DNA from 4 places in the Desulfocicer niacini genome. Region 4 is predicted to be linked to each of the others. Evidence: riboswitches for the same ligand, from Rfam matches in the RefSeq annotation. Region 4 holds a riboswitch; each other region holds the start of a gene.
The links. A riboswitch is a leader RNA that binds a small molecule or an ion and turns the genes downstream of it on or off. The one in region 4 is predicted to bind cobalamin.
Positions count from the first base shown of each region.

Region 1: another riboswitch for cobalamin. It lies ahead of ACYQ2M_RS15695 (ABC transporter substrate-binding protein); the one in region 4 lies ahead of ACYQ2M_RS16840 (hypothetical protein).
Region 2: another riboswitch for cobalamin. It lies ahead of ACYQ2M_RS23765 (TonB-dependent receptor plug domain-containing protein); the one in region 4 lies ahead of ACYQ2M_RS16840 (hypothetical protein).
Region 3: another riboswitch for cobalamin. It lies ahead of ACYQ2M_RS23595 (hypothetical protein); the one in region 4 lies ahead of ACYQ2M_RS16840 (hypothetical protein).

Region 1 covers NZ_BAAHYK010000028.1:55,255-63,503, forward strand. The annotation lists gene ACYQ2M_RS15685 (hypothetical protein) at 80-1,132, opposite strand; gene ACYQ2M_RS15690 (DUF2284 domain-containing protein) at 1,527-2,150, opposite strand; cobalamin riboswitch at 2,461-2,645, shown strand; gene ACYQ2M_RS15695 (ABC transporter substrate-binding protein) at 3,045-3,986, shown strand; gene ACYQ2M_RS15700 (FecCD family ABC transporter permease) at 4,009-5,082, shown strand; gene ACYQ2M_RS15705 (ABC transporter ATP-binding protein) at 5,079-6,299, shown strand; gene ACYQ2M_RS15710 (radical SAM protein) at 6,296-7,402, shown strand; gene cobN (cobaltochelatase subunit CobN) at 7,402-8,249, shown strand, end outside.
Region 2 covers NZ_BAAHYK010000081.1:184-8,432, forward strand. The annotation lists gene ACYQ2M_RS23765 (TonB-dependent receptor plug domain-containing protein) at 1-1,980, opposite strand, end outside; cobalamin riboswitch at 2,105-2,291, opposite strand; gene ACYQ2M_RS23770 (cobaltochelatase subunit CobN) at 2,308-6,438, opposite strand; gene ACYQ2M_RS23775 (DUF2149 domain-containing protein) at 6,806-7,165, opposite strand; gene ACYQ2M_RS23780 (MotA/TolQ/ExbB proton channel family protein) at 7,152-7,778, opposite strand; gene ACYQ2M_RS23785 (TonB-dependent receptor plug domain-containing protein) at 7,788-8,249, opposite strand, start outside.
Region 3 covers NZ_BAAHYK010000077.1:2,210-10,458, forward strand. The annotation lists gene ACYQ2M_RS23565 (acyl-CoA dehydratase activase) at 1-407, opposite strand, end outside; gene ACYQ2M_RS23570 (2-hydroxyacyl-CoA dehydratase) at 404-1,726, opposite strand; gene ACYQ2M_RS23575 (4Fe-4S binding protein) at 1,707-2,651, opposite strand; gene ACYQ2M_RS23580 (hypothetical protein) at 2,662-3,537, opposite strand; gene ACYQ2M_RS23585 (DUF4198 domain-containing protein) at 3,810-4,592, opposite strand; gene ACYQ2M_RS23590 (hypothetical protein) at 4,630-4,881, opposite strand; gene ACYQ2M_RS23595 (hypothetical protein) at 4,897-5,235, opposite strand; cobalamin riboswitch at 5,431-5,619, opposite strand; gene ACYQ2M_RS23600 (TonB-dependent receptor) at 5,923-8,148, opposite strand.
Region 4 covers NZ_BAAHYK010000032.1:33,394-41,642, reverse strand. The annotation lists gene ACYQ2M_RS16855 (acyl-CoA dehydratase activase) at 1-218, opposite strand, end outside; gene ACYQ2M_RS16850 (2-hydroxyacyl-CoA dehydratase subunit D) at 215-1,447, opposite strand; gene ACYQ2M_RS16845 (4Fe-4S binding protein) at 1,444-2,415, opposite strand; gene ACYQ2M_RS16840 (hypothetical protein) at 2,400-3,248, opposite strand; cobalamin riboswitch at 3,577-3,760, opposite strand; gene ACYQ2M_RS16835 (protein phosphatase 2C domain-containing protein) at 4,041-4,895, opposite strand; gene nhaD (sodium:proton antiporter NhaD) at 5,421-6,860, opposite strand; gene nhaR (transcriptional activator NhaR) at 7,075-7,980, shown strand; gene ACYQ2M_RS16820 (hypothetical protein) at 8,035-8,249, opposite strand, start outside.

The sequences.
Region 1 (8,249 bases), on a different contig from region 4:
CTTAATGCTAAAATTTGGGGTGAAACATATTTTGCTGTTAAGCGTTCCTCCCATGCATTCATTTCCAGCGTTATTTTATTTAATATCTGCTGAATTGAACCGATTTTTTTTGGGTGGTTGAGTCAAGTATTTTTTTGCAGAACCTACAACTACTACACTCTTTTTCGCAATTTGCCAATGTGTCGACATCGTGCTTTGAAATCTTCTTGTTATCCACAAAAAAATGATCCGCCATCCACTTCATGGCGTCCAGGAGATCCAGGAGGTTCCCCTCATAGGATTTCTGAATATAAGCTGTGACAGTGTTTTGAAGAAAGTCTGTGCCAAGGGTACGGCCCGAAATTTTGATGGTATCAACCAGGTGGGAATAGTCGTCGATATCCTCCGGCCTGATGAACGGTGATTTGAACAGGCGCTCTGGATTGTTGAACAGTACTTTCATGCACCCCCACTCCCGGTTAATCTCATACCCCCGTTCCCGGACAAGCCCAGTGTTTGTTAACGAAATTTGGGCATCGTGGGCCGGCTTAAACGGGCAATGGTAGAGACATCCCTCGTTGGCGAGAAGTTCAAGTCTTAGACCTGGATACGCCTTCTTCAGTTGGGTCACAAGGACTTCAAGGGCTTTGGGGTTCCGGTTCAACGACCTGTCCAGAACAAGTTTTGACGGACGTTTGAATGCAGATTGATCAACGAGTTCCAGGTAGGCCCGGGCCTTGTCCATGGAGTCTATCATGCAGTTGATGCCAGGGACCGCCTCAAGTTTCCCAAGGAGGTCTCCGCCATGGCTTGAGAGGGCATTGAGAAGATAGGCATCACAAAAGATGATTCCGTCAAGGCTGGAGTGCTCCATAAGTATCTCAAGATTTTCCATGAGTCCGGTCAGAAACAGGGGGGCAAAGTAGAGATCGGGGGCCATGAACCGTGAGTTTAACAGGCAGTAGAGATGGGGAACCAAAAGCCCATTGAGCTGTTCGGCAAGCCTTTCCGTGGCAACCTGCTTGAACCTGATCCTTGAATCGAGCACATGCCCCTGGTGGAGTCCAAAGTAAACCGAATCGATCCGATCCCTGTGACGCCGTATAAAAAGGGCGTATGCCTTGTCCGGGATATAGGGAATGTCAAATTTCATAACAGGCTCCTGTATTGATTAACGATCCTGGGTGGGGCCGTGCATGGGGAATTGGCCAGATATTTACATTGCCGACCCGAATGTTTAGCCATTTGTATGTCCATTATATTGTGATCAACTTCTCGTCATCTTTTAGTATTTGAGTTAAAGTGAGGCCATGATAAATTACTTCAATATCAATATGTGAAAACGCCTCTATTCCTTTGAGCAGTTGGTGCCATGGCTCAAATATCAGGATATCATTCAGGGTTGTCTCAATTTACTTTTGCTGTTTTTTAAGTTCTTCCATTGAAGCTTTAAGCGTGAGATTGTCTTTTGTAGCCCCTAAGCTTTGCGTTTTAAGGGGACTTTTAACAAAACCTACGGGTTTAAGATTCATTTCAGGTCAGCCGGTTCAACCGATCAGAAGGATCAGACCCGCCACCCAGCTGTTGTCATTTTTATACGGCAATTTTGATTTTTCCGCTTTTTGGCCCGACCATCCGGAAGACAGCATTAATTGGGTGACATCGATGCCAAAGCCCGACATGGATGGTCGAGCCGATTCCATGTGACGGCAGGGTTTGTTTTCTGTCACTACACAGCAGCTTTCCTGGTCCTCACAAAATAAATCTTTACATGATCCCCCTGCAAATGCTTTTGATTTTTTAAAACCTGTCGCTCTGGCTTTCTGCTCCACAGCTGCGACTATTTGGTGAAGCAATCGCATTACTCCTTTTCGTTCATCGGAAAACATGATCGACGTGGGTAATTCTATTTTTACGACAATGGAATATTGACTTTGGCTCTGCCATTCTCTGAATTCTGCAGGGCCTTCCACATGGGGAGGGCAGCTTGAGGAGCGACCATAATTCGGGCAGGTATACTCTCCGTTACACAGCTTCGCCAGATTTTCTTTTACCAGAATTTCTTTGGAGGATATGGCGGTGCAGGCACTTGCCCCAAGTTTGATGGCTTCTTGTTGCAAGTGCTCCCATGGCTGTTTTGATATCGGGTTTAGTTTTGTTTTTGTATCCAAAATACGTTTGATTCCTTTGCGGCTTAAATGAGTTAGACTTTCTGCTGGGCCATGATGTTACGCATTCAAAATCCTGGGCTTGGTCATGACCTGACCCCATCCCTATGTGGCCCATGTTGTGACCAAGCCCAAAATGCTCAATGTTGTGAGTTAATGTCAAGCAAATATTAACGTCAAATTTTCAACAGTTATGGATTCTGAAAAGGGCAAGTTTTTTTACGACCTGTTCCTTACCAGAATTTTTTTGGAGGATATGACGGAGCAGGCATTTGTCCAGTTTTTATGATTGACATTTAAGATTTTACAAACTATTAACTATCACTGATCAGGTGCAGGAAGCTGCATAATAGGGAATCCGGTTTAAATCCGGAACGGGCCCGCCGCTGTGATTGGGGACGAACACTGCATAATGTCACTGTCCATATGATGGACGGGAAGGCGCAGTCAGTAGATTGATCCAAGAGTCAGAAGACCTACCTGGACAACCATAGGGATGCTGCGTACGGCAATGCCGGCACCTGTTTGATTCTGAGGATAGAAAAAGGGACAGCCTTGGATCGTTTTTTATAAACGATTCAGGGCTTTTTTTGTTTTGGGCCTCTTTAAATAAGCATCAATGGAGTGACTGGCAAATATTAACAAAGGTATGTTACTGATTTCAATGCGTTTTGGCACAACTGCTGAAGATACAAATATGGAGGTAAAATGAAAAAGGCTCTTTTTGTTTTTTTATGTTGTTTTTTACTTACACTATTTTGTGGGTGCTCGCAGGATATAACCTCTGAAAGTAAACTCAAAAAAAATGAAGATGCCGGTTTTATGAGTATCGGTAGTTTCTCCATAACCCGGTTTGATAATGGCATTAGTAGAGTGAGGGATGGTGCCGGAAGACAGATGACGCTTGTACCACGGGGTATGCCGGTGCCCGATGGCGTTGATTCAGCTGAACTTGTTAGAACACCTGTCAAAAGGGTTGTTGCCTATGGGGCCTTTGATATTGCCATTTTAAAGGCTTTGGGCGTGCTTGAGGATAGTCTGGTGGGGGTTTTGATCAAAAAAGAAGACTGGACGATTCCCGAAGTGGTGCAGGGTATGGAGGACAACAAGATTACCTATCTGGGGGATTATAATGCCCTTGATTTCGAACGACTACGAAAGCTTAACCCGGAACTGGTGCTGACATGGGACATGTCCATTATCCCGATGATGGCGGAGATGAAGGTGCCGGTTGCCGTTACCACCACACCAACGGCCATGTGTTTATCTGCCAGGATGAAGTTTGTTCGATTCCTGGCTCCGTTCTTCAATAAGGAAAAGGAGGCGGATGCTTATTTTAATAAGGTTTCAGGGGCATTGGATCAGATCCGTATGGATACGGCCAATGCCGGGGTTAAACCCAAGGTAATGTGGGGGGATATTTACGAGAAAAGAGTGCTTGTGGAACCGGGAAACGCATGGGTGGGACAGCTTGTGGAGTTGGCATTAAGCGATTACCAGTTTGAGGATGTATTTGGTAAATCCTGTATTGAAATTTCCCTTGAGCGTTTTTTGTATTCAGGTCAGGATGCGGATATCTTTTTTACCTATCGCACACCGGACAGCGGTGCCACATCAAAGGCGTCTCTTGCCAGGGCCAATCCGCTGCTGGCCAATATTAAGCCGCTAAAAACCGGGCGGGTCTACTCTCCGTTACCCCACTATAAACACTCCGGTGATAAACTGGATGAGATATTAATCGATATTGCGGCTATCCTTCATCCGGAAAGCTATCCTGGATACAAGATTCAATATTTCAGGCTGTTACCTGAGAATGATCCGATTGCCTATTCCAAATAGACACACAAAAAAGGAATGCTATATGACTACTCCGATTACTTCATCCGCGCTTGCTCCATCCACTGATTATACAATCCATCGTCAACTTATGTGGCGGCGGCGGACGATCAGTTATATTTTTTTCGGACTGGTTTTGCTCTTGATTCTGGCAGCTAATATCATGAAGGGCTCCGTGGATATCCGATTTTCAGAACTATGGACCATTCTTGCCAGCCACGATATTGAAAGCGTCAACGGGTTCATTATATGGAAAATCAGATTACCCCGGGCCATTTCCGCAGCCCTTGGGGGTGGATATCTCGCCATTGCAGGGCTTTTGCTCCAGGTTTATTTCCGAAATCCAATTGTGGGGCCGTTTATCTTGGGGATTTCATCCGGGGCAACACTCACGGTTTCCTTTGTTATGTTGACATCTCTGACACTTGGAATGACGGCGTTAAATCCATTTATGGCCACCCTGGCCGCCTTTGTCGGGGCCTATGGAGTGATGTTGGTGGTCATCAGCATTGCCGGGCGGGTGAAAAATGCCGTTACCCTGCTGATCGTGGGCTTGATGATGGGGTATTTGTGCCACGCTGTCACTTCCATACTGGTGGCCTTTGCGGAAAAAGAAAAAATCAAAGGGTTTGTGTTGTGGCAGCTGGGCAGCTTTTCCGGATTCAGGTGGAGTGAAATTGAGATATTGATTCTGGGAGGCGGATTAATTTGTGTTCTGGTGTATGCCCTGTCCAAACCCCTGAACGCTTTTCTCCTGGGAGAGGATTATGCAGCATCCATGGGGGTGAATATCAAGGTATTCCGACTTTTGATTCTTCTGTCTTCATGTGCCCTGGCCGGCATGATTACAGCCATGGCCGGACCCGTGGCATTTGTGGGGCTTGCTGTACCGCACATGGTGCGCCTGGCATTTGGCACCTCGGATAACAAAATTCTTGTGCCGGGTTGCCTTCTGGTGGGGGCGGTGGTTACCAGTTTGTGCGATTTTATTGCGCGGATGATTTTTTCTCCTGTGGAACTGCCCATTTCAGCGATCACTGCCTTTTTTGGTGCCCCCATTGTTATCAGCTTGCTAATGAAACGAAAGGTGGTGTTATGATGAAATCCAAATCGGTGTTAAAAACTGAAAATTTGTCCGTAGGATATCCTGGAAAAACGGTTCTTGAATCGGTGAATCTGGATTTTTATAGTGGCGAATTCGTATCCCTTCTGGGGCCCAACGGGGTGGGAAAAAGTACACTGTTAAGGACCTTGTCACGTCTGTTATCCATACGCAAAGGGCGTGTGTTGGTCATGGGCAAATCCCTTGATACCATACCGGCTCCGGAACTTGCAAAGGTGATGTCGGTTGTGCTGACCCATAAAGCCGTCCCCCCCTTGTTCCAGGCCTACGATTTTGTTGCCATGGGGCGATATCCTCATACCCGTTGGACCGGTCGGCTTGATACAGAGGATGACCGGGTGGTGATGGATGCTCTGTCCATGGTCCGGGCCCAGGATCTCATACTAAGGGATATGTCAACCTTAAGTGATGGTGAGCGCCAAAAAATTCTCATCGCAAGGGCATTGGCCCAGGAGCCCGAGATTATCCTGCTGGACGAGCCCACCATGCACCTGGATTTAAAACATCGCATGGAGATCATGTCCATTCTTAAGGATATGTGTCGTAAAAAAGGGATCTGTGTGGTGGCATCACTGCATGATATTGAAGTGGCCTCCAGGGTATCGGACCGGGTGGCTTTGATTCAAAACAACACCATCGCCCGGTTTGGTCCCCCTGAAGATGTGCTTTTGGAGGACACGGTTTCCGATCTTTATGATTTTGGCGATGCCGGTTTCAGCCGCCTGTTGGGAAATATAGAATTCCGGGGGAGCATGGAAAAAGGCGCTGTTTTCGTCATTGGCGGCATGGGCAGTGCTTCTGTTTTGTATCGCCTGCTGTCTAAAAAGGGATATCGGGTTAAAACAGGGGTGCTGTTTAAAAATGACGTGGATTACCATGTGGCAAAATCATTGAACATTAATCCCCTTATCGAAAACACTTTGCAACCCGTATCTGATCACAGTATCAAATCGGCACTCAGTGCACTTCAAGAGTGCGACGCCGTGGTGGATGCCGGTTTTGAGGCCGCAGATTTGAACAGGGGGAATTTAACCTTGATTGATTCGGCTAAACAACTGGGCAAACCCGTATTTCGTTTGAATGGAACCCCAAGCAACGGGATAATGCGGCCGGAAATTTCCATGGATATGACAGCGAGTACCGAATCTGCTCTTGTCGGTTTGATAGATCGGAAAATGGCCGAAATGTCATGAAAAACCCCCTCTCCTATTTGATTCTTATGCTGACGGACCGCTGTAATCTGTCCTGCCGTTATTGTTATCTCGGGGGACATAGAAAATCCATTTCCCATGATGACGGGTCTGACATGTCGTTTGATACCATTGATCAGGCACTTGAACTATTTGCGGCACATAAGAAAAATTGCAGCATACAGATCTCCGGTGGAGAACCCCTGCTTGCCCCCAGACAGCTTGAATACACGGTGGGTAAAATTAGAAGGATATCGCCGGATGCCCCCATTGCCATGCAAACCAATGCCATCCTTCTGGACGATAATGGGGTGGATTTTATAAAGGCACATAATATAAATCTTGGTATCAGCCTTGACGGTGATCCGGGTATGCAGGATCTCTGCAGAGGCGGTGCTTCTGAGACATTCAATGCCCTGGGATGTCTGGAACAGAAAAAAGTGCCGTTTAGTGTGACCTGCGTCGTGTCTTCCGTCAATGCCCATCTGTTACACCGGGTGGTTTTGGCCCTTGCCGGCTTTTCCATGGCCGGGGGCGTTGGTTTCGATTTGCTGGTGCAAAAAGGAAAGGCAAAGAGTACAGGTGTTGAACCCGCTTCTCCCCTGCAGTTGGAAATCGGTATAAAAAAGGTGAAACAGGCCCTTTCTCTGGTAAATGCGGGGCGACAACGTCCAATTGTTATCCGGGAGAAGGAGAAAATCAAGGTCTGTCGGTATGTTGGGAAAAAGGCATCCGCTTTCTGTCATGCGGCCCATGGACAAAGCCTTGCCGTGACCCCTAAAGGAGATCTTTATCCCTGTTCGCAAACCGCATTTGATCCTGATTTTTACGTGGGCTCTTTGATGGAGAAAAATGGATGGGAAAGCATTTATCCTTCTTTGGAAACGAGCCGTCTTGCCCTTGAATCATATAAATTGCGAAATAACGTTGAAGATCATTGTCGTTCCTGTGGATTTAAAGGCACGTGTCCCGGAGATTGTCCCAGTAGATTGTACTATAATTCAAGTGGCGAAGATCCCCTGGCCTGCGTGTTATATCGAACCCTGGCATTTTTTGAGCCCGCCACCCAGGCAGACAATGAAACCGGAACAAAGGAAGTAATGTGATGAACAAAGAGTTTACATTGGCCTACTATTCCGCTGCTGCCATGGAGATCCCATCCTTAAGCCTTGGTGTGGCCCAATTTACAAAAGAGGGCGGCGCCATAAAGGTGCATGCTAAAACCCAGACCCAGCTGTTTGATGAAAAGCAGGTTGCCTTGTTCGTGGACCATTGCCTTGCATCGGATGTGGTGATCATTGGCCTTCATGGCGGCCGGGAATCCTGTCCGGCGTTCGATGTTCTATCTGATCGACTGGATGAAATGAAAGACAGGGGTGAAAAATTGCCCTGGGTTCACATCCAGCCCACGGGCGGTGATGAAGATGCCATTGAGGCGGCCCAGATCTTGTCCACCCATTTTGGAACACCGGTGTGGGACAGGGTCCACCAATATCTCAATCACGGGGGCATGATCAATTTTACCAATCTTTTATCTTATCTTGAGGCCACGTTTTTCGAGTTTAAGGACAGGTCCCAGCCCCCCCAAGCCCTTCCCCATGAGGGGCTTTACCACCCGGAGATCAAAGGCATTCCCGACCCGTTGGAATACATGGCAAAGAGAATCATTCCGGGCCGGATCACCGTGGGCATATGGTTTAACCAATCCTACTGGCTCAACAATAACCTGGCCTATATTGATGCCATGATTCGATCAGCGGAAAAACTGGGCGCCAATGTTATACCGGTGTTTCATCTGCGGTACAGAGATAAATCCAGGGGTAACCGGGGCGCGGAATACGCTGCTGAAACCTTTTTCATGAAACAGGGCAAACCTGTCATTGACGTACTGCTTAACCCCATGATGTTTTCCCTGACTCTCACCGATTCCTCCTGTAAAACCTTGTATTCAAG
Region 2 (8,249 bases), on a different contig from region 4:
CATAATATATCCCCTGACCCATTCATAGGTCTGGTCAAACAGATTCAATACATTGACCTCAATACCATAGTTGTCCATGAAGTCATATTTCAGGTTAAGATCCCAGAAACTAAAGGAGCCCTTTTCTTCATCCACATAGGTATCATAATTGGTGATCATCTGGGGCCCCACCAGCACATGGGACAGGGCCATACCCCAGCCTCTGTGGTTAATGTTCATACCTGACTTGATTTCATAGTCAGAAATGTAGAGCAGGTCCTCATGGGTGTCTTTATCCTCAAAATCAGTGTTAACAGTAAGGTTGGAATAAAGGCTCACTGAAGGCTCCCAGTTGAATAACTGGCTGAGATTACATTTGAGATTGATATCAAATCCCTGGAACTCAGCCTCTCCGCTGTTTTCCCAGGTGCTCCAGGTTTTATTGTCATACTCCGTGGAAGTGGTGACGATTTTATCCTTGTAATCGGTGTGAAACCAGGTGACACTCAGGTCCGCAGCATGGAAGAAAAGATCAAATCCCACATCCCAGGTAAGGCTGGTTTCCGGGTCCAGATTCGGATTTCCCAGATAGCGGGAAACAGATCCCGATGAACTTTTTTCATACATGGCAGACAGTTGATCTGCTGACGGTGCCTTGAATCCCACTCCGACATTGGTGCGAACTTTGAGCATCTCATCCATAAACTTCATGGAAACACCGGCTTTGGGAGAAATATGGTCAAAATTTTCGCTTCTTTCGTTGATGCTGAGCAGGGTACCGGTTTCCGGGGATTTGGTGGTCAAATCAAAATTGTCATACCGGGCTGCCAGAATCACATTGAGTCGATTGTTCATGACATCCATGGAGTCCTGGAGGAACAATGCCTGGGTATCGTACTCCATGCCCGGTGTATAGGGCAGGGAAGGGGCACCGTTGGAAACGGCTTTTGATTCTTTTTCCAGGGTTTCCAGGGTAAAGCCCATTAAAAGGGTATTCCACGGGGTAAGGGCATAGGTGAACTGCTGATCCGTTCCCCAGGTATCATCGGTGTATTCAGATTGGGCCAGATCCGGATCAGGATAGCCAGTGTACCAATGGTTTTTGTCCCATAAATAATAGCCCATGGCCTTCCATTTCAGTTTGCCGTCAAGATAGGCACCGTTATATTCCAGGTCAAAGAATTTATGACTTTTATCAAATTTTGAAACAGCATCTTTTACATAGTTGGAGTAGGTGGTGTAATTGTCCCAGGAAGGGTAGGTGCCGGTGAGGTCTGCCATGTCAAATCCCAGACGGAACATGTGGTTGTCTGCCGGGGCAAAGGTGATGTTGCCGCCGATTTTTTTCTGCATCTCCGATGTATTGTAAACAGTGCCGAATTCGGGGTCATCATAGTCATCCACGTCGGAATATGATCCAGATACGTCATAACCCCATTTTTCATTGATACCGCCCCCGCTGTAAATGCTGGTTTCAGACCAGTCAAAACTGCCAAATTCCTGGGTCAGGGTGGTTTTAATGTCTCCTGTGCTTTTTTTTGTGATGACGTTGACCACACCGCCCATGGCAGCAGATCCATACAATGCCGAAGAGGGGCCCTTGATGATTTCGATTTTTTCGATGCGGGCGATATCAATTTTGGCGGCGTTACCTGTTCCCAGGCGGTGACCGTCCACCAGCAGCAGAACATAACCCTTTAAGTCATCTCCGTGGGACTCGGTTCTGAATCCCCGGATACCGATGGAGGTGAGCATGCCGTTGTACTTGTGCAGATGGCCTGTGGTGAATTTTCCCAGAAGATCTCCCAAATTCAGTGCACCGGACTGTTCAATCTGCATCTGGGAGATCACCTCCACATGGGTGGGGACATCAATGGCCCTGGAATCTTCACGGGTGGCGGTTACCACCATTTCTCCCACCTGAGATACATCTTCCGTGGTTGCCCATGCAGGGTTGAAACAGGCCAAGGCCAACATGGTTGTAATAACAATTTTTTTCATCTTTCCTTCCTCTACTGAAATAAACAATAGGTCCGGAAAAATTCCCGGACCGATGGGTATCGATCCAGGATGTCCCTGTTTTATCCACGGATGTTTATTGGATATTTTTCTGTCCACGAAAAATATCCTGTTGATTATCAAGGCAGGTCTTCTGACTTCCAGATCATCCGTGTTCCGCACCTTCCCATTTCAATCTTTGAAACAGTGGTTTATCTGCGGCGTTCGTCCCTGGTTACAGCGGCGGGCCCGTCCCCGATTTTAACGGGGTTCCCTGTTCGGCAAATCAATGCACCTTGATAAATAAAAATATAGTTTAAGCTTTGGTAATTACCCCCTCTTTCCTCTGCTAATACCCCATGCGAAAAGCGCCATCATCACCAGAATGAACACAGCGGCAAACCATTGAACCCCGGAAGAACTCACTGTGGTCTGGGTATCCTGGGATTTCATCTCCTCCATTTTATACCCTTCAACACTTTGGGTGTCCGGTTTTTCTTCACCTGTATGATTTGATTTTTCCATGTCAGGCGTTTTAACGGTATTGTCCATGGTGGCAGCTGGTGGATTCATCGCTTCTTTTTGGGCGTTTGTCTTATTTGACGGTGCCTCCGGCCGGGCAGGCCGGGCAAGGTCGGCATTAAGGGCCTTTTGAAGGGCCTTTCGCTCAGCCACCTGCTCGTTAAGGGATTTTTTTGCCATTTTTTCAATGGCCATCTTAAATTGTTCCACCACCTCCGGGGACAATACACCGGGCACGGAAATGAGATTCACCACCATCTGATTGAGCAGGGGATTATTGCAGGTGTGATCACAGCAGGCCACCCCTTTTTCCACGGCGTTAACGGCATATTCCATGGCAAGTTTCGAGGTTACTTTTTTATCTGCCTGCCAATATCCCTTGCGCACGGCTTCGAGCATGCGGGCCGTCATGGATTGATAGGCCCAGGGGTTGTGTTCATTTAAAAACGCCTTAACATTCTGGCCGTACTTATCCTCAACATAAACCTCATTGATTTGCTGCCATTGGGCCTGGCCCACGGCATCGGGCACGGTTACCTGCCAACCCCAGAAGTTTTCCACAAATTCAGACATTTGACGGGCTCCGGCATAGTTTTCTTTTTTCATGGCCCCGATCCACTGGGGGTTGAGATAACGGGTACGCATCTCCCGGCCAATGGTTCTTGCCGCATCTTCCACAATGACTTCATTTTTTTGGCGGTTCAGGGTGACCCGGGTATCCGGCGCTTTCCCTTTAATATTTTTAACGGCAAGGGACATGCCCCCCAGATACATGAAAAAATCATCCGTATCAATGAGACCATAAATATTGCTGGAGCGTGAATGGACAGTAATGTCCACATCCCTTAAATTTTCTTTAAGAGCCTGTTTGACGGGGGTGGTCCATTTCCCCTGTCCCACGGCAAACTGGGTGCGGTTCATGTACACCCGGGAGATCTCTTCATCAGATTCCCACACCCCGGAGTTGCCGGCCATTTCCGCCACCCCGTTTCCGTAAGATCCGGTGTTTTCCGTAAAAATACGAAATCGCGATTGCTCCTCGGCCTTGGCTTCATCCAGACCTGACTCCATGAGAGCGGCTTTTATCCTGTTTTTATTTTTTGCCAGGAAATTTTCCATGTCCGTTTGGGCCATGGCTTTTTGCACGGCCTTGTCCAGGAACAAAAGCTTGTCCGGGAACATGTCCCGGTAAAGCCCGGAAGGATTGATCAACACGTCAATGCGGGGACGGCCCAGAATCTTGCCCGGGATCACCCGGCTGTCTGTGACCCTGCCCGTGGCATCCCACACAGGTTCCATGCCCATGAGATATAAAATGGTGCTTTCATGGACCCCTTCATTTCTTGTGGTTTCCGTGGCCCACAGAACCACCCCCACCTTTTGGGGGTAGGTGCCATCCTTTTTCAGGCGATCCTGGATCAGGGCCTCTGCCGCCTTTTTGCCCATTTCCCAGGCAGCTCTGGAAGGCACCCTGGCCGGTGAAAATCCGTAGAAATTTTTCCCAGTGGGAATGGCGGCAAGGTTTCTCACCGGATCATTTCCTTCTCCTGCCGGGATGTATTCACCATCCAGGGCCCGGATGAAATTGTCCATTTCCCGCACCGGGGCGTTCACAAGGTTTTGATGGATGAGATCCTTGTCTTCATTGGGGTTCTGGTGTGCAATGAGCGCCAGGGTTTCCTGCACCGCCTCCCGGGACCAGGCGGTGCCAAAGGTGTGAAGGCCGTGGGGCAGGGAGTTGGTTTCCATTTCATGTAGATAGAGATCCAGTGCTTCCACCGCATCATGGTCAAAGGCTTCAAGGCCAAGATCCGTTAAAAGGCCAAGGTCTCTGGCCATCTCTTCCATGCGCATGAGATATTGCCCAGCGGTGTCACTGGCCATGCTTTGGGACAGCTCATATTTTCCCATGATCACCTTGAGCTCGGCATATTCGTTGTACAGATCGGCCTGGGCCATGGGCGGGGTGAGATGGTCAATGATCACGGCCCGGCCCCGGCGTTTTGCCTGGATGCCCTCACCCACATCATCCACAATGTATGGGTAGATGTTGGGAATGTCCCCCACCATTATTTCCGGAGGATCCCAGGGGGCAAGACAGCTCTGTTTGCCCGGAAGCCATTCATAGGTGGCATGGGTACCCAGATGCACCATGGCATCGGCATGGAACACATGATTCAGCCACAGATAGGCGGCAATGTACTGGTGATGGGGATAGAGGGTGGGGTCGTGGTAGAGTTTCATGGGATCATCACTGTATCCCCTGGCCGGTTCGGGCAATAGTACAAGGTTGCCAAGTTTTACCATGGGAAAAATCAACTGCCCGTCTTTCACCATGATGGCAGAATTGGCAGGGGACCCCCACTGGGCTGTTACCTTTTCCTGAAAATCTGGGGGTAACGCTTTAAACCATTTTTCATAGGTGGCCAGGGGAATTTTTTCCACATGGCCCGATGCCATCATGGCATCCAGCTCCCCCGGTGCCCAGGAACCGATGTTGCGGCCGGTGGCCATGACCAGTTTCTGGATACCGGCTTCGGAAAGGCTTTTAACGTTGTCGACCTTGTATCCCTCCTTTGCCATACGCCCCAGCATCTCCTGGAGACTCCGGAACACATTAAGATAGCTGGCACCGATGTTCTGCTTGCCCTGGCTGTGGTTATAATAGAAGATGGCCACTTTTTTTTCCGGGTTGGGCTTTTTTTGCAGAATGGCCAATTTTTTCAGGCGGGCAATGAGAAAAGAGAGGGTTTCATCAATGTTTTCATAAATATAAAGGCGTTTTCCCGTGGTGTCGTCCCATATCTGTTTTTTACCGGCCACCACCGTGGGTTCAATGGCACCGGAGCATTCAGGCACGGACAATGCCCAGGTGGATTCCAGGGGGGTGAGACCAAGTTCGCTGTTTCGCCACTCTTTAATGGTGGTGCCATAGGGCCTTATTACATTAAATATGGGGACATTAAGGTCGTTCACGGCGTTATGGATTTCCGGGTTGATGGAAGAGGAGAATTTCATGGTAAAGGCAAGGACCATGTCCACCCTGGGATTTGCCGGAAGCAGAAAGCGGCTGAACACCGTTTTTAATGTCCCAAAACAGGGCATGACGTTGAAACCTTCGTGTTCCAACCTCAGAATTATTTCATCAACGGCTGTATTTTGGCCCTGCTGCAGAGAGGATGCATAAAAAAGCATGGCAACCCATGGGGCTTTGGGATTGAAATCCTGACGATTTTCGTACCAGTTTCGGTAATCTTCCACCTGTTCGAATTCTTCCAGTGCACCGGGATGATGGATAATGTTGCGCGATTTTTGTTGGGCCGGGGCAAAGGTGATGGTGCTGTCCACATGGCGATGGACGGCCATGCGAACCATGTTGATGATATTGGGCACACAAAGGTTTCCATGGTAGTCGGCCATGGCTTTGTCAAAAATAAATCCTTGCTTTTTCAGGGTATCCATGTCCCGGCCCTGGCTCATGCCGTAGACGGTTTTTGGAGTCATGAGTTTTTCCGTCACCATGTATTGAACGAGATCGGAATGCATGACATTGACAAATACCACCGTTGCTTTGTCAATGAAGGTTCTTGCCTCTCGGGCCTTTTCTCCGGGTTCCATAAGATCTGCCAGGGTAAAAAAACGGGTATGAATGGAAGCGGGCAGTTGGAGTTTTTTCAGGGCCAGGTTCAGCTGGACACTGTTGGTATCTGCGTCCAGGATGGCTACATTTTCATCTGCCCGGGCATCTGAAAGCAAGGGCATTGCCCCTGACATGAGAAGAAAAACAATCATCAGTATTTTTATGGCGCACCCGTTTATCAGAAAATAAAACGTCCGGGCAATCTCAGCAGAGCTCCCCCGAGGTGCAATAGGAACCGGACAATTGAGCTGTCTACGGTTCCGGTCCGTGCCCATTGCCCGTCGGGGGAGGGGCGGCATAATGCCTTTTCCTATCTTCGTTGTGTCCGCCAGGACATGTGGGTTATAGGGATTTTTGTTGGGAGACATCTTACCGGGCTCATGGGCGGACCCGTTATATGAGAGGGCGTTCATTGCTGTGATTAATCCCCTTTTTTTGCTGGTTGCAATACCCCTGATTTACAAAAAAACAGGGCTTATATCGGCATCCTTCATATGCCATTTTTATAAGAAAGAGTAGATCAGTCTAACACTCTTTCACGCTTCGTTGTGGGCAGAGCCGGATCAGAATACGGCCTGCCCATGGCAGTTTTTAAGAACGGGTACTGAAAAATGAGCACTCATCCCATGAAAGTGAAAAGTAGAAATGAAAGATGCCGAATATTGACTATTTTTCAGGCACATACACCATGGAACCGTCCTGGAGCTGATAGGCCACCCCCAGGCGGGTGCCCTGACCCGTCATTTTACTTTTGGACATCTTCACCGCTTTGATTTTATTGCCTTTTTTGGTGATGATCTCCATTTCACCGCTGTCCGACTGTTTCATGATGGTCATGTTCTTTTTTTCATCAAACAGATCCTGCATGGAGTAGGCGGAAAACAGGGTTACAATAAGTCCCACGATAAACACCAGGCCCACATCAAAGAGGTTGGCCACCCCGGACAGGGGATCGTCATCGCTGAAGGCAGGGTTGCCCAGGGGTTTGTGTACTCCGCTGTGACGTCTTTTTTTATAATACTTCACCGGTGTCTTCCTTTTCTTCCGTTACACCTGCAATGAGTTCCGCCGCAAGTTCCAGGTTTTTGACATCCTCTTCGATCCACCGGCGTTTGACGGTGTATAGAAAAAATGCGGTAATGCCCACGGTCATTCCCACCACTGTGGTGGTAAAGGCGATGACAAGATCCGAGGAAAGCCGGCTTAAGTCTCCCTGGCCCAATGCGGCAAGGCCGGTGCCCATGGGAATCAGGGTGCCGATGAGCCCTAATGACGGGGCCACACGAACCAGAATCCGCAATCGATCAATTTTTTTCCACAGGTGAAGGGTGGTGTCCTGGATGAAATTTTCTATGGCAAGCTCGGAATATGCCGGATCATGGACCACGGTGCGCAAGCGCTTGATAAATGCCTGGATGTGACTGGGAAGGTAACCCCCTTCCCTTTGTTCCAGAATGATGGCCGGCAGATCCTCTGGTCGGGGTTTTTCCCGGCGGATACGCTGAAGCCATTGCCCGAAAAACCCACCGCTGAGTACAATGATCCACAGAAAGGCCACCACCAGAAGAAAGAGAACCGGATAAAACAAAGAGGCGGAGACAATGTAAATAAAGGTTTTTAAAAGTGCGTCAAAAGCCATTGAACTTCCTTAAAAATTAAGATTTAAACCGCAGACAAAGCGAATGCCGTCGTCGGGGTAGCCGTAATGGGATGAATAGTCCCGGTCCAGAAGGTTCATGAGATGGAGATATACCTCGCCGGAACGACCGTATATATGGATGGGCTCAATCACTTTGGCATCCACGGTGGCATAGCCGTGAATGGCCTCGGCTTCCGTGTTGTCCGTATCGGTGAACTGGCAGGAATAGGCCCGCAGAGAACTTTCCAATCGTGTACCGCGTGTTAATTTAGACTTCAGCGTTGCTTTAAACGAGTGGTCCGGGGCGTAGCTCAGCTCCTTGCCGTTGTCTTCATTTTCCGTATCCTGCCATACATGGTTCAGATCCAGGGAAAGGCCTTTGCCGAATTTGTATTTAAATGTGGCTTCAAGTCCCTGTTTCCAGGCTTTATCAACATTTTCCGGTCGGCTGATCAGGTCTGCACCCCTCTG
Region 3 (8,249 bases), on a different contig from region 4:
CCGGTTCCTGCCGCGCACTTGTCATTCATGGCAAAATTGACGATCTCACCCTGCCCGTCCATCACAATCACCTTGCTGTCCTGGCCACCGATATCGATCACCGTGCGGACCAGCCTGCCGTTTGGAGCCGACCACACGGCACCGGCGGCATGGGCCTTTATCTCCGTCACCGTATCATTGGCAATTTTAATATTTCTCCGGCTGTATCCCGTTGCCATGATGCGCTTGATGTGCCCGGAATCAATACCGTTATCACCGGCAATGGCTTTTACAATCTTTTGAGATGTGCCATTGGCGTCAATGCCGGTGGGCTTACGGTCATATCCCACAAGGAAACCGTTCTCATCTAAAAATACGACTTTGATATAGGTGGACCCCGCATCTATTCCCACGTAATAACTTGTCATTTTCTATCTGCTCCTGTTTTCTTTTTTCTGGATTTCAACATCTCAAGAAACGCCTCAATCCGGGTTCTTAACTGTTCCACATCCTCCGGATTGTAATCGGTCTCAATGCGCAGCAATGGAATTCCGCTTCCCTTTAAAGCACTTTCAAGCCTGTGAACTTCAAAGTCGTAAATAATACATCCCTTCAATACATGGTATAACACCCCATCCACGCCATAATCTGAAACCATCCTTTTAATGATAATCAGGCGATCATCATTGGGAGAAAAAGAGGGACACACACAAGGAGCCATGTACCGCGATGCGATTCCGGCCAGTTGATCCTTTAAGTTTTTTTCGGTGTTGCCCACCGGATCGTACATGTACCGATCACCGACACAGGATTCATCACACACAACGATTCCCCCCATCTCTTCTATTAACGAAGGAATCTTCATGTTGGGAAAAATCATCGGACTTCCTGCAATCATGATTCTGGGTCTTTTCTCGGAACATACAAATTCTTCCCTGTCCCTTTTTTGCATGAGTTCATTGTTCAGCAGGACCAGGGAATCTGTCCACTGCTTTACCGGCACATAGGCATAAGTATTGAGTACCATCATGGCTTGTCGCCCCCAGATCACCGGTTTTCTCGATTGTCTCAGAGAAAGCAGCCTTCGTATTTCAGATTGAGCCCTTGCACTGTTTTTAATGGCATGGCCAAGGTTTTTAGAGGTTATTTTTTTCCTTCCCTGCCCGTTATTCACATAATCTTCTATCTGCCCTTTCAGGGCATACATCTGTTCGTTCCAGATACGACGGGAAAAAGTGGCATCCTTGATATGGGGCAATTCCAGCATCCAGACTTCCTTGAAAGCTGATAGCTCTTCCCCGAATTTTCGTTTGGCATCACAGGTGGTGGGGACGATCACGGCCTCACACTGATCAAACACCTTAAGTCCTTTTTGGGCGGAAAACCCCAGGGAGGATTTCACCAGGGGACACCCGTCCCTGGGCACCCAGTCCTCACCCAACTGAGACGCTTCAAAACATCCTGCACAGAGACGAATGGGGATTGCCCCTGCCGCATAAATCAACTCTTCGGGGACCACCATGCAATAGACACCGATTTTCATTCTTTGCTCCGCATCCCCCCCTAAAAAAGCTCCGGAATCATTTTGAACGAAAACCGCTGCCATGACATCATGAAAATATTCAAAGGCCGGTAGATCCCGGCATTCTTCTTCCAATGCGTTCAGCTCAAACGCCGCTTTGCGGGCAATGGCCTTAAGAAACCGCTTTTTTTTCTTCTCATTCGGGTCACTTGTCTGTAACATCATGAACTCCACGCTTCTTAAAAAAATTCTCGGATTTTGATCGATAAATGGTCTTGCCCAGATAAACCGCCCTCAAGGCATCCTCTTCAGGACACTCTTCAACACATTTCAGGCACAGGTTACATTCGCTGAAGGTCACGTCCTCCCTGCCCCGTGATTTGTAAACCGCCTCGATCTCCATGGGACACGCATTATAACAAATCTCGCATCTTGTGCATTTCTCGTCATTCTTTTTCAGCTTGAAAAAACTGATTTTCCGATACCAGGATAAAATAAGCCCCAGGGGACAGAAAGAACACCAGAAGCGGCGTTTGACAAACGCCCCCAATATGGTGATGATGGAGAAAGAAAGTCCCAGCAGTGACATCACCAGATTTGTGGTGGTCCTGAAATTTACGGCCACCCGATCAGGGTTTCCCACCAACAACGGAAGGATATATTTTCCAGGACACATCTGGCAGTATGGAATATTCAGGTTCAATGCCACAAAGGGACAAAAAAACGGAAATGCAACCCACAGAGGCAGCACAAAGGCCACAGCAAGAAATACCCACTTGATCCAGGCAAGTCCCCTTTTCAACCTGGCCGTAAAGCGGATATATCCCACGCCGATCTTTCTTCTTAAAAGATCAAGCAGATCCTGGAAAAACCCGAGTGGGCATATCCATCCGCACCATCCCCGTCCCAAAAGGATAACAAGAACTGAAAAATAAAGCGTTCGTTTCAAAAAAATAATCATGCTTTCCAGAGTAAACGTTCCAAGGGTTTGCTGAAGGGTCAGCAGATAACAGGTTCCCGCCCTGGCCCGGACATAACAACATGAAAAAGTGGGAAGAAAATAACCAAAGTAGAGCCCGATATAGGCCCCGAAAAGTAAAATAAAATAGGCGGAAATCAATACACTCCACCGGAGCTTCGAAATTGTCATGATAAGGTCTTTAATGTTTTTTGATTTTTTGATTTTCAAACATGATTATTTTTCGCGTATTCTGCCAATATCTTCTTCCCGCAAAACCCGCCACCATGATCAGACAAATGCCCCCTCCAATAATGGACCAATAGGCGAAGCCCATTGCCTTGGATCGCCATTCCGGCCTGTTCTTGTACACCACCACGGGAAAGGTTGTTATGTAAAATTCATTTTTTGTCCGATCATGGTGAGTGGCAATGTAGAGATAATTCTGCCACTCACCGGAAACCAGGCGATCATCAGGGGGCATTACCTCGAATTGTCCCCTGTCGTCCGTCACAAAGGATTTTTTCCATTGACTTCCAAGAGCAATCACGCTCACTTCAGCTCCTGGAAGGGGTCTTTTGTTGTATTTAAGCATCATTTCATAGGAGCGATGGGAGACCTGTCGTCCTCCGCCAAATCTTGATTTCGCCGTATTGATCACCGGGCCGATTTCAAGGGGCATATGCTGAACATCATCTAAAAAAACCACCGAGGCACTGCCGAGCCTGCCGCCGTTTTTATGATGGGAAATAAGATGTTTGGCGCAAAGATGAATTGATTCTGAAGAACCATCCCCGTCCACATCCCTGTTTGCAAGGGTCATATGAATTCCCAGTAGATACCGGCCGATGAGGTCGTTGTCAGCAGGAAGTTTTATTATCCCGGGTTCATCAGACTCCCATGGCAGTGTTTGAATCTTGCCGTCGGGATCACGCACCACCGCAAAGGATGAACCCGGTATCATACTATCAGAAAAAGAAGAGGGATCAATCGAAACGATCTCATCCAGAAAAGAGAGCGTCAGATACTTTTTCTCTGAGTTTGCCCGTCTGTTTTGACTTCTTAATTTTCTTATCATTTTCCAATTCATCTGTTCCAAATCTGATGGATATATGTATCTATTCTGATCGACAAGTTCCCAAAAACAGACGGGGAAGCCTTCCATGGCATACGCGCTGGGAAATGCCAGGCTCAGCAGGATCAGACAGTAAAAAATAGGCACAAAATGTTTCATGGCATTAATCCATTATGATGTTATCGATGCCCTTGACAGGGGACGGAATGTCGCATTAACAGCGATTGCGAGCCTCTGGTTCGAGGCTCACAATCACGAGCTGTTACTGCAAGATATCATCGCACCTCAAAGGTCAGGGATGTGGTATAGGAATATTCGTCCGCCTTATCCGGTTCCGGATAGGGTGCCTTGTGGTTTGCCTTAATCACCCAGATACCTGAACTCAAGATCTTTATTTCCCCGATTCCGTCCTGTTTTGTCCTTGTGGTATAAGCCCAGGCATTGTCATAGGAAAACCCTGCATAGGAGGCGTTGATATTTTCAGTAAGAGGCTTTCCCTGGTACAGTAGTTTGAATCTGAAATAATCACCTGTTTTCAAATGGGACGGGTTGACCATGGGAACGATCTCAAGGGGAATTCCCACTGGCTGCATAAAGGATTTGCTTTCCGTGGGAGCTCCCACGTTAATAATGGCCTTTCCATACATCCCCAGATATCGTGAATAAATCACATCTTTAAGTCCCTTCCTGGGTTTATGAACATATCCATGGGTTGTTTTAGTGGAAAATCCCTCCTTTCGATGTACCATGGCGATATAGGTGTCCTGGGAGAGTTTGTCCGCCGATGCATATTGAAATTCGTTCAATGCATTCACCTTTATTTCCTTGCCGTCTGGCCCTATCATGTATATCTTGCCGAGCATCTCTTTGCCATAAAGGATGTCCATTACAGGGCTATAAAAGGCATGGCCCCACCCGATGGAAAAATTAACCCCATGGTTCTCAACCGGCGTATAATCATTTGCATTGAGCCACATGTAATGTGCCTGAACATCAAAGGCAAACAAACTAAGAAAGATAAATATTCCGGCAATCGTCATACGTTTAAACCTGTGCATAAAAACCTCCTTTAAAAAGAATTAAAACAACATACGTCTACCAATTGAGATTTAGTTGAAGAAAATAACTGCGCTCCCTTCCGATGGAGTAATCATAGTGCTCTTCATCAAACAGATTCTCCACGCTGAAAGCGATCTGGGGACTACCAAAGTACTTGGTCTGATATATCTGTCCGATGTATTGGCCCGTCAGACTGGGTGCCCGGTTGGTCTTCCGGACGGCATGAATATCCTGGCCCACAATGGCGGCAAAAGTTGCAGAACGAAGCGGCACGGCTTTTGCCGCCATTGTGCATTTGCATTGTTAGGCCTTGGGCTTTAATTTGCGCCTTATTTGATTTTTACCTTTGTCATCACTTTGATCCCATTGATCAAAGAGACCAAACCAATATAAACGTTCATTTACAGTTAAGCCACCGAGGGCATGAATTGCATCAGACTTAAAGGTTTGCCAGTTTGCATAAAACTTGTTTTGTTCTTCCTCTGACTTAAACCAAACATTGCCGTGCCATTTACTAACCATTAGATCGAGTTGATTGATCGAACCTTCAGATCGTTTCCAATCTTCAACCCATTTTCCCAAATTATTTCTGAGTTCAAAGTCTTCATCAGGAATAGAATTAACTAAATCATCTATGTTCATAGAAGAGTCCTAACTTATAATATTGGGCAACAGCTGCCAGCTATCCGGCCAGGCCGAACATGGCAGACCCTTGGCGAATACTTTATCAGCCTTCCAAAACAAAAAAAGCCCTGAATCGTTTAAAAAAAAACGATCCAAGGCTGTCCCTTTTTCTATCCTCAAGATCAAACAGGTGCCGGTATTGCCGTACGCAGCATCCCTATGGTTGTCCAGGTAGGTCTTCTGACTCTTGGATCACTCTACTGACTGCGCCTTCCCGTCCATAACTAACATGGACAGTGACATTATGCAGTGTTCGTCCCCAATCACAGCGGTGGGCCCGTTCCGGATTTAAACCGGATTCCCTGTTATGCAGTTTCCTGCACCTGATCAATGCATTTAATAGTTTGTAAAAACTTAAAAGTCAATAGGAAAGAACAAAGGGGTTGTGTGCCTATTTCAAAAACATTTTCATGGTAAATATTTTAAAAAGGTTATGTTCAGCTAAGACCAGGTCCGTTGAAATATCGGCCCGGCGGGCGGGTGGCATTGAATAACACGGTTAAGGGCGCCCAGTTAAGGCCCATCCGGGCCTTGGACTCCGTTGCGAGAATATGCATAGGCGGCATGGGCCCCGTTCCATTCGCCAGTTAAAGGCGTCAACAAAAATAGAACTGGCTATCAAGCCGATACGAACCCCAAAATGGATTAGTACATATACCGCAGGCCTACCGTAATTGTTCTACCGGAAGTCGCTTCACTGCAATAAAATTCTGAGTCCAACAGGTTGTCAGCTGTAAGCTGCAAGGTGGTATTTTTCATTATATCAAAATTTAACGCTGCATTAACAACAAAAAAATCATCTTCTGCGCCGTATTCGCCAGTGACAGAATCGGGCTCCTGCCGTTCGCTGACATACTGACTGTCCAGGAGAATGTTCCAGCGGTCTTTTTTAAAAGAAAGCCCGGCATGAAATAAATGTTTTGGAATATTGTAATCTCTGCTTTCAGAATTTTTTAAATTCGTATTTTCTATTTGATCCTGCAATATCTTGCCGTCTTGCCATGCATAATTGATATATCCCCCAAAGGCGTCAGTGAACTGATGATTTATCTCAAACTCTACACCACGGCGTTTTTCTTCACCAAAATTTTCATATTTTTTATATAATTTAGTGGTGGTTCCCGGAGAATAATGTGTGGTATAAACGATCTTATCTTCTGTTTTAACGAAATACAGTGCCAATCCTAAGTTCGTTTGGGAGAACAGCTTCCACTTCATCCCGATCTCGAAAGTATCTGAAGTCTCTGGTTCTAAATCCGGGTTTGCCGTAACACTGCCCATGCCACCGCCGCCGTCACGGTAAATTTTATACAGAGCAGGTGGATTAAAGGAGTGACCATAGGAAGCGTAATAATTCATTTTTTCATTGGGCATGAATTCCAAGGCTATTTTCGGGCTGAGTTCACTATAATCGCCTTCCCCATGGTCAACACTTCTTTTATAGCTTCCGTCAGCCTCTATATAATCGGAATAACCGTCATATTTTTTGTAATAATCATAGCGCAGGCCCAGATACACGGTCCAGGGTTCACAGAAATTATACTCATCTTGAACGAACAACGCATAATTTTTCGCTTTGCCGCCATGTTTTTCGTACAGCCCGTAGTCTGCATTTACAGAATCATGATCTTTCCAGCTATCAAGATATTTTCTTTCCTGATCAAAAGATTCCAGTTTAATATTTAATCCGGTGATAATAGTATGTTGGTTGAAATTTTCCCATGTTTTATGGAGATCGGCATTATAGGTTTCGCTCGGATAAAAAGAGTCTGTCCCCGCGCCGTCCCAATCGACATCCGTTGCGCTGGCAGGGCTGCTGTAACCATCTCTTTTCGTATCAGTAAACCCTAAGTTTAAAACAATTTCATTATTGTCATCTTTGTAATTAAACATGTGAACGTTGGTTTCACGCAGGCCTTCATACCCTAAAAAATATCTGGGGCTGAGGGTAATATAATCGCCATTTTGCGTGATAACACTGCCACTGAAAACCTGATTGCCGTTATCATCATAAACATAAGAGAATGGATTATTATAAGAGTATGTATTCTCGCTGCGCATAAACGTATATTTTATGGATTTGAGATCACTAAGATCATACTGTAAATTAAAGGAATAGTTTTCGTTTTCCCAATCTTTTTCACCGCGACCACCATAGACATATGAGCCGTCACTCAACTGGGGCAGATCCGCACTGTATGTTCCCGTACCAGAATCTTTGCCACTGGTGGCTCTGAAATACCCCCTATACCCATCCGAAGATCGGTTTTCATATCCTCCGCCGACAGACAATTTATCAATTATCCTGAAATCGGCATACAAGGCTTTTTTCCAGGTATTATTACTACCGTAGGAAACAACACCATTGGCAGTGAATGTTTTTTTGTTTTCCTTGGTAATGATATTGACCACCGCACCGACAGCTCTACCGCCGTATAATGAAGACGCCGCACCACGCAACAGTTCAATTTTTTCAATGGATTCCACTGGTACCAATTCCCAATTCATTGAGTTGTTGTAACCGGAATTGACCGGCTGCCCATCAATGAGAACCAGAATATCTGTACTGCTGAATCCGCGAATCATCAACCCGCCCTGGGCACTTTGATCCATGTAAACGCCAGGTATCATCTGCAAAGCCTGAGTAACCGAATTAACGTTTTTTGCAGCTATGTCTTCGGCTTTAACCATACTTATGCTCGCCGGAATATCCTGTATATATTTCTCAGTTTTGGTTGCAGTAACAACCATTTCGCCTAAACTAGTTGTTTGCTGAATTTCTTGCGCCTGTACTGCTGCACTACACAAGACAACACCACCGCAAATAATCCCGATAATGGAAACAACACCTTTTTGTAGAATACTTTTCACATCAAAACTCCTTTTTAAGAACGTAGATATCCATCAAAGCTGATGCCATGAATTAAACATTGTCATAGCCTGTGGAACAGGTAGAACAAGGCCTGTTTTTT
Region 4 (8,249 bases):
TTTGAATCCTCGATCAAATTTCTGCCGTACCCGGTGACGCATATTTTTTTTATGTCCTTTTGTTCAATATTGAGGGCGTTAAGCCCCTGCCCTATCAGTTTATTTACCAGGGAAGACTGCCCGGGTTTTGTGGGAACCACTTTTTTCCACACCGGGGCGGATTCTTTTACAAATACGATTTTTATGCCGGTACTGCCGACGTCTATGCCGATTTTCATGAAGTTTTACTCCTTAAGGTACGTTTAAACGCTTCCAGTCGTGTGACGATATTTTGTTCATCTTCTTTGACATAGTCGGTTTCAATTTTCAGGAACCGGATACCTCTATGTTTGAGCTGGTTTTCAAGAATACCCGCTTCCATGTCATAGGGATGGCATCCCTTTAAAACATGGAATATCACCCCTTTGATACTGTGCTGTTCAAGGGTATGGACCATGGCATTCAAACGCCGTTGATTATCGGCAAAGGTCGGACAGGAACAGGCTTTTTGATACCTTTGCGCCAGGGCCTTTAACAATGAAAATTCTGAGGTATCCTCGTATGGGGTGCTGCCCTGGAAGGTTCTTTCCATGGTGCACAGATCATCTGCTGTAACCGACATCCCCGCATTTTCAATCAACGTCAGCATTTTGTAGTTGGGGAAGGCAATGGGGCTGCCGCTCAAAAAGACAGGGACAGTACCGATTTCAGGTTCCCGATGATTAAGGATATAGAGATCAACAGCACGCATCCATGTTTCAATATCCTGGTACGAAAGGGCATTGGCGATCAGGGCAAAATGGAGGCTTGGGATCACCTGCTGACGCCGCAGGTTGATCAGCCGATTATAGAGCTCAGAGGCTTTTGCATGGATTTTTATGGCGTTTAACAGCCTTTTGGAGGAGATTTTATGCCCGATTGTTTTCTCAAGCCAATTTTTAAAAATCTTGATTTCATTGTGCCATCTTTTTGATGAGCGCTCCGCCTCCCTTAAATGGGGCAGCTCCATGAAATGGATTTCTGCTGTATCATAAAGGCCGGTGAGCTCACTGAATTTAACCACCCAGTCGCAGGTGGTGGGAATTACCAGCGGGGTTCCGGAGACCGAGTTCATTTCAAGCAGACCGGATATGGATTTAATCATGGGGCAGGTCAAGGCCGGCAGGTGGAGCGGGGCCATGTTCTGGACTGCAAAGGCTCCGCAGGCAAGCCTGAACGGTTGCACCTTTGCAGCATGGAACAACTCCAGAGGGGCCTGAATGCAGGGGGTCATGATCACATTTTTTTGGGCATTATCAATAAATTCATCCATAAAAAGGATTTTGCCAAGGGTATTGATAAAGGGTTCAAGATGCTCCGTGTAATCGAACCGGTTACGGATGAGTGTGATCTGCTCTTCAACTTCTTTTTGCATCAGGGCTGTTGTCCGTTTTTTAAGACGGGCAAGCCTTGGGGTGGATGGTGTCATTTTGAACTCCATTTTTCAGTCATGTAACGCCTTGAAGAAGAGAAAAGTTTGAAGTTAAACCATTTAAAGGTCAGGACATTGTCCTCGGGACAGGCTTCGACACAGGCCATGCAGCCCATGCAATCCTGGGTTAAAACATCAAAGGGCTTCAATGTCTCCCCGGAGACGGATTTATCCTTTTCCCCTTTTTCAAGGTGAACATCCGGGATATCCACAGGACACATGCGTTCGCAGTTGCCGCACCCGGTACAGGCATGGGCGTTTTTCTCAAACCGAACAGGACTTAATTTTTTAAAAAGGTGCATAAGGGCCAGCATGGGGCAGAAAATGCAGAAAAACCGTTCTTTAAAGAAAATTCCGGCAAGGAAAATTCCGGTCAGCAGCATGGCGGTAATGCTGAAACCCATGGTTACCCCGTTGGTCATGTTGATGCTAAATTTATCAAAGTCTCCCACAAACATGGGGAGGATGGGGCGTGCAGGGCAGATCTGGCAAAAGGGCAGCTTCCAGTCCGGGTGGAGTCCGAAATTGGCAATGGACAGGGGGATGAGGATCATCAGCACCAGCAAGATGTATTTGATGGGCTTAAGTTTTTTTCGGGTCTTCCGGGTCATGGTTATTCCCCGGACATTAAATTTTTTTCGAATTATTGTGATCCAGTCCTGGAACAGGCAGAAGGGACACAGCCATGCGCACCAGATCTTTGAAAGCGGCATAAAGAAGATCAAAAATAGAACAAAAGGCCATAAAATATTGACGAATGCACTGGAAAAAATCATTTCAAAACTGGTTTGAAAGCCCACATAGCTTCTTTGGAGCACCATAAGATAGCAATGCCCGGCACAGCCATTGACATAGGGGCATGAAAAACAGGGAAGTGAACTGCCCAGATCAATTCCAATCCGTCCACCGTAAAGAAACAATATAAATGATAGGTGCTGGCAAATCTGCCTTATTCTTTCCACCATGGTTTTTTCCTCTTGTTTAACAAAACGCCGATGAACAGAATAGTGCCGGCTGCCAATGTAACAGCCCCGGCTTTGTGGTTGTCATGGGCATGACGTGAGCGATGCACCCGAAGCGCGTAAGCCAGGTGGTATTGCTTGCCGTTATGCTCCACTTGGGTAAACAAAAGATCCTGTCTGGTGGCGGTAAGGCTGGACTGTCTCAGGCGTTTATCATGGGGCGGTGTATATAAGAAGCGGTAAGGTTGTGCTATTTCCGGTACGAGGGTAGTGGTATTGTTGTTTTTAAAAAGCTTCATCACCGTCGGGGTAAGCGTCTGTGAGGCAGTGACCAGACTGAAGGTTAGTGGAACGCCGGTCTGGTGCCAGTAATGACGGTCAGAATTGTTCAGGGCAATATGCGGAAGCCCTCTTAAAAGGACGGACTCCGATATTGACGCCGGGATTCTTTTGGCCGGTATTTTTGATTTCCCAAACAATACCAGATCGGTGCAGGTCACATAGCTTTTTTGCTGGTCTTGGGCAAAGGCAAAAATTCGGATATTTGAGGTTTTGTGTACCTGGATGGCGTAACATTGCTTCACAGGCGTTGCCTTGTAAATGACGGGATCTTGGTTTTCCAGGTATAGTAAGGTCACCGGGCCGGTTGAAATCCGGGGTGGGTGAACGGTAAACCGTTGAACGGTTTGTCCGTTTTGGAGCCTATCCATTGCCGTAAATTGAATGTGTAGTATCTCTTTGGGGTATCCGGCAAGGTCGTCAGCCCGAATGACCACTGGATTAAGTAAAAGCCCGACAAGGAACAATAAACAGGTAAGTAGTAAATGTTTTTTCAAAGCAGATAACATAAGAGCCGATTAAGGGAGTCCATGACAAATAATATACCCAACACCAAAGAGCTTTATACCAGACTTTCTGGAGTACCGCATGCAATAGTGGGTAGTTTTATTATGATGAAGTCCCTAATGATTGTCCCATTTCCTTTAAAAAATAAAAAAATCCCTGATCAAGGGGCGTTTTGCTTGATCAGGGATTTCGTTTTTAATCCACATGACCGGTTGTTGTTTTCCGAGAAACAACCGTTATAACTGCCACGGGTAGAGCGTATTTTGATTTGGTTCTACCCATAACTGAAGATAGAAAATCTCCCCAGATTTGCGGGAGAGTTCTTATCCATTTTAGGCAGGTCTTCTGACTTTCGGGTCATCCAATTTGCTGCGCCTTCCCGGTTTTATCCAGTGGCATGAATTCAGCAATTGTCTCCGATTACAGCGGCGGGTCCGTCCTTGATTTTCACAGGGTTCCCTATTCAGCCGATTTCTCCGGCACCTAAAACAATGCACCTTATGACAATATAACAAGATGTCTGTCAAGTAAAATTTATCATATGATTGTTGCTTTTATCAGTCGTTTTTTGTTTTTTTATTATTCAGAGATGTTGTGTGTGTATCAAGATCGTGGACACCCTCTTTGAAAGGGATATGCCGTTTTATAAGAAAGAGTAGGTAAGCCTAACACTCTTTAATGCTTCGTTGTGGGCAGAATGAGATCAAAATAAGGTCTGCCCATGGCAGTTATTGGAACAGAGATGCAGAAGAAAACGCCTTGGCGAAGGGTTGAGACAGGTTTCACACTTTAACGGCAATGGCTGCGATATCATCGTGGCATTTAAAACGGGGAAAGGTCAGGCAAAGGGGATCGGTTTTTTCTTTTTGTCGGATCATATTCTTTAACCCGTTGAGGCCCAATGAGATATAACTTTCCACCAAAGAGGTATAATCTTTATGTTTTTGAGGGGTTTCGCCGGGGATGGTTAATCCGTCTGTGAATAACAGGATATCCATGACCTGATCTAAGGATTCCACGCCCTGATTTAGAAACTCTTCGGCACGGGGCTCACCGTTAAGCACCCCGTAGGTAATGTTCATTTCCGACCTTACTTTTTTAATCTGGGAATTCAATGTCTGCCGGAGAGCTGCAAGGCCCTGCTCGGTGTTGCCCTCGGTCAATCCAACGCGCTTATCATCTGCCTTATCCTGAACCAGATCTTTCCACAGGGTCAAGGTTTCATAGTCATGGTCTTCCCGCTCCACCAGTACCTTATGGGACCCATCGTTATAGACCAGAATAATGACGGCATCCCCTGCCTGGACCCATTCCAGGTTCTTATTCTGTATCCGGACAACAGCAGCACTTGTACTCCATAGATCCTCTTGGCGTGAGATGTTTACTCCGTTACGGAGCATTTGCGTCATAATTTCCCTGTTTGCCTGGCAGGCCAGGTGCCTTAATGGATAATGATTTTGGCTGAACACGGAACCTGCGGTTTGTGCTGCGATCTCACCTCCGGTTTTTCCCTGATGGAATGTCCGGCCCGTCAGGCTGGTTGCCCCGTCAAACACCCCGAAAATATTATCCTGAATTACAAGGCAGTCTTCATTTGTCTTTGCAGTTCCTTTTTCAAGTATGTACTGGGTTTCCATGTTCCTCCGTTTCTACTTTTCGCCAAAGATTCCCCTTTTGAATTTCTGCATAACTGCCGTGGGCAGACCTTGTTTTGGTCTCGTTTTGCCCACAACGAAGCATGAAAGAGTGTTAAACTTGCCTACTCTTTCTTATAAAAAAGAGATGGGGTTGACGCAATCGCCATATTTCATCCACATGGGAATTATAAAAACGGAGACGGTGAAGTCAAAATGATAATATCAATAGCTTTTTTCATCGGCATTCGGATTCACAATAAAACAGATTGCCAGATGCAGATTGTGGGTGCTCGCAGGATATAATTTCGGCCATCCGAACCGCCTGCCTGGACGGTAAATTAGATATGGGATCATGGCTGATTCTGCTGGTCACCGGGTGCCTTTTTTTCATCATGGCGGCCTCCTTTGTGGAAAAGGCCAAAGACTGATTCATGGAATGATGCGCCACGGGCGGACCTTATTCTGACCTTGGTCCGCTGGCCGGGTGGAAAAAGAAAAAATGCCCATGGCCGCAGATTTTTTTATTTACATCATCGCCCTGTTGAGCAACAGGTGGCATATAATACTTAAGGCATAGCCCAGAGCGATCACCGGGGTCCATTTCAGGTGTCCCCCGAAGGTGTAGGTACCCCGTGCAGTTCCCATGAGTGCCACGCCGGCCGCAGAGCCGATGGCCAGCATACTGCCGCCGGTACCGGCTGTCAGGGTAACCAGAAGCCACTGCCCGTGGGACATGGCCGGATCCATGGTGAGAACGGCGAACATCACCGGAATATTATCCACAATGGCCGACAGGACACCCACAAGGCTGTTGGCCCAGGTGGCCCCGAGATCCAGGTACATAAATTTGGAAATCAGCGCAAGGTATCCGAATTGGGCCAGCCCGCCCACACAAAGGATAATGCCATAGAAAAATAACAGGGTGTCCCATTCGGCCCTGGATATTTTTTTCATGATGTCAAAAGATATTAAGTCAGGTGAAGGGGTGCAGTTTATCTCACGGACTCCGAGAATGGGGTCGTATTTATTGCTTCGGTTCTCATGGCGCTTGATATGATAGGAAAACACCCCGAGATATCCAAGCCCCAGCATCATACCGGCCGCCGGGGGTAGATGCAGCACATTGTGGAAACAGATTGCTGTCATAATCGTTGCCAGGAAGAGTCCCATAATGACCCAGGCCCCGTACTTCATGGTAACGGATTCGTCCAGGGCCTCGGGAACATCCTTGTTCACAAATTGGCTCATGACCACAGCCGGCACCAGCCAATTTACCAGTGAGGGGATGAAGATGGAAAAAAATTCGGAAAAGGCCAGCTTACCTTTCTGCCAGACCATCAAGGTGGTAATATCTCCAAATGGCGAAAATGCACCACCGGCATTGGCCGCCACCACAATATTGATGCAGGCAAGGCTGATGAAGCCTTTGTTTTTCCCGCCCACAGCCATGGCCACCGCCCCCATCAGCAATGCCGTTGTCAGATTGTCCGCCACAGGGGAGATGACAAAGGCAAGAATCCCGGTAATCCAGAAAATTTGCCTCAAAGAAAAGCCCCGGGAGACCAGAATCGCCCGCAGCCGCTGGAAAACATTGCGCTCTTCCATGGCGTTAATGTAGGTCATTGCCGCCAGCAGGAACAAAAACAGTTCCGCATATTCAATGAGGCTGTGCTTTATGGCATCATGGGCGGTGTGGGTATCTCCGATACTGGCATAGGCCAGCGACACCAGGACCCATATTACGCCGGCAGCCACCAGCACGGGCTTACTCTTTCTTAAATGGATATTATTTTCCAGGGGAACCAGGGCATAGGCTACGATAAAAAAAATCACCGCAATATATCCGTATGCAGTGCCTGTCAGTGCGGAGCCTGCAGCGTGGGAGGCCTCAGCTTGGGCAAAAACCATGACCGGAAACATCAGCAATCCGACCGTAATAAGCATCCATTTGACGGTATCTTTCATATATGTCATTTCCTTTATTCCATTGGGTTGACCAGTTGTTTACAAACCGCATTATCTTCACGTCAAAACCGTGGACCCTCTTACCGGCTTCATGATAGGATGCCCACATATTTAAGCTTCAGCGGCAAAGAACAAATGTCAGATAATAAAGAGCGGAATTGATTCGGTCAAATAGATAATATAATGGTTACTATTCGAAAAAAGCGAACAAAATATGGAATGGCTTAATTATCATCATCTTTACTATTTTTGGACAGTTATGAAAGAAGGCAGCATCACCGCAGCCAGCAACAGACTCAGTTTGGCGCAGTCAACCATTAGTGCTCAACTGGCCAAACTGGAGGAATCTTTCGGTGGAAAACTGTTCAACCGACAGGGGCGAAGGCTGGAAGCCACGGATTTGGGTCAGCTGGTGTTTCAATATGCCGACAAGATATTTTCCCTGGGGCGCGAACTGATGGATCAAATTCACAGCCGGCCGGTGGTCGGGCCGCTTTCACTGAAGGTGGGGATCGTGGATGTGGTGCCGAAGCTCATGGCCAGAAAGCTGATTGAGCCGGCCCTGTGTATGGGAAAAACCGTTCGCCTGGCCTGCCACGAAGGCAAAGAAAAAGACCTGCTGGCGGATCTTGCCCTGCACAATCTTGACCTGGTGATTTCCGACGGATTGCCGCAGCCTGGCCTCAGCATAAAAACCTACAATCATTTTTTAGGAGAATGTGGCGTCACTTTTTTTGCCGAAAAAAAACTGGCAAAAAGTCTGTCTGGAAAATTCCCGGACTGTCTGGATAATGCTCCCATGGTAATGCCCATGACCATGTCATGGCTCCGGGGCGCTATTGATCAATGGTTTGACGCTTTGTCCATTCGGCCGGTGGTGGTGGCTGAGTTTGAGGACAATGCATTGCTGACAGTTTTCGGGCAGGCCGGAGACGGTGTGTTCATGGCGCCCACTATTATTGAATCTGAGGTCAAAGCCCAGTATCAGGTGGATATCATCGGCCAATGCGACAATATCAAGGAACGGTTTTATGCGATTTCTGTTGAGCGAGTTCTTAAGCATCCGGCGGTTGTGGCCATCACCGACACCGCACGCCATTCAGTGTTTTCCAGCGAGTAATGCCCACGGTCATGGCATCATCTAATATCTTTGCGTCTTTATTCAAACCAGCTTTTAGAAGATACGGCCTTTGAGTTCACGGGTATCAATGGGAAGAGACACAGCGTATACAACATAGCCTTCATACCAGAGCGCATCCTCCATTTCCCCGTTAATGTAAGGAAAAAGTGGAGCTACATTCTGATTCAGCTTAAACGAAAGCGACCAGACGCCGGGGGCATTGTTGGGGCTGTCCGAACCTGAGCGGCTCAGGGCACCGGGAATAATGC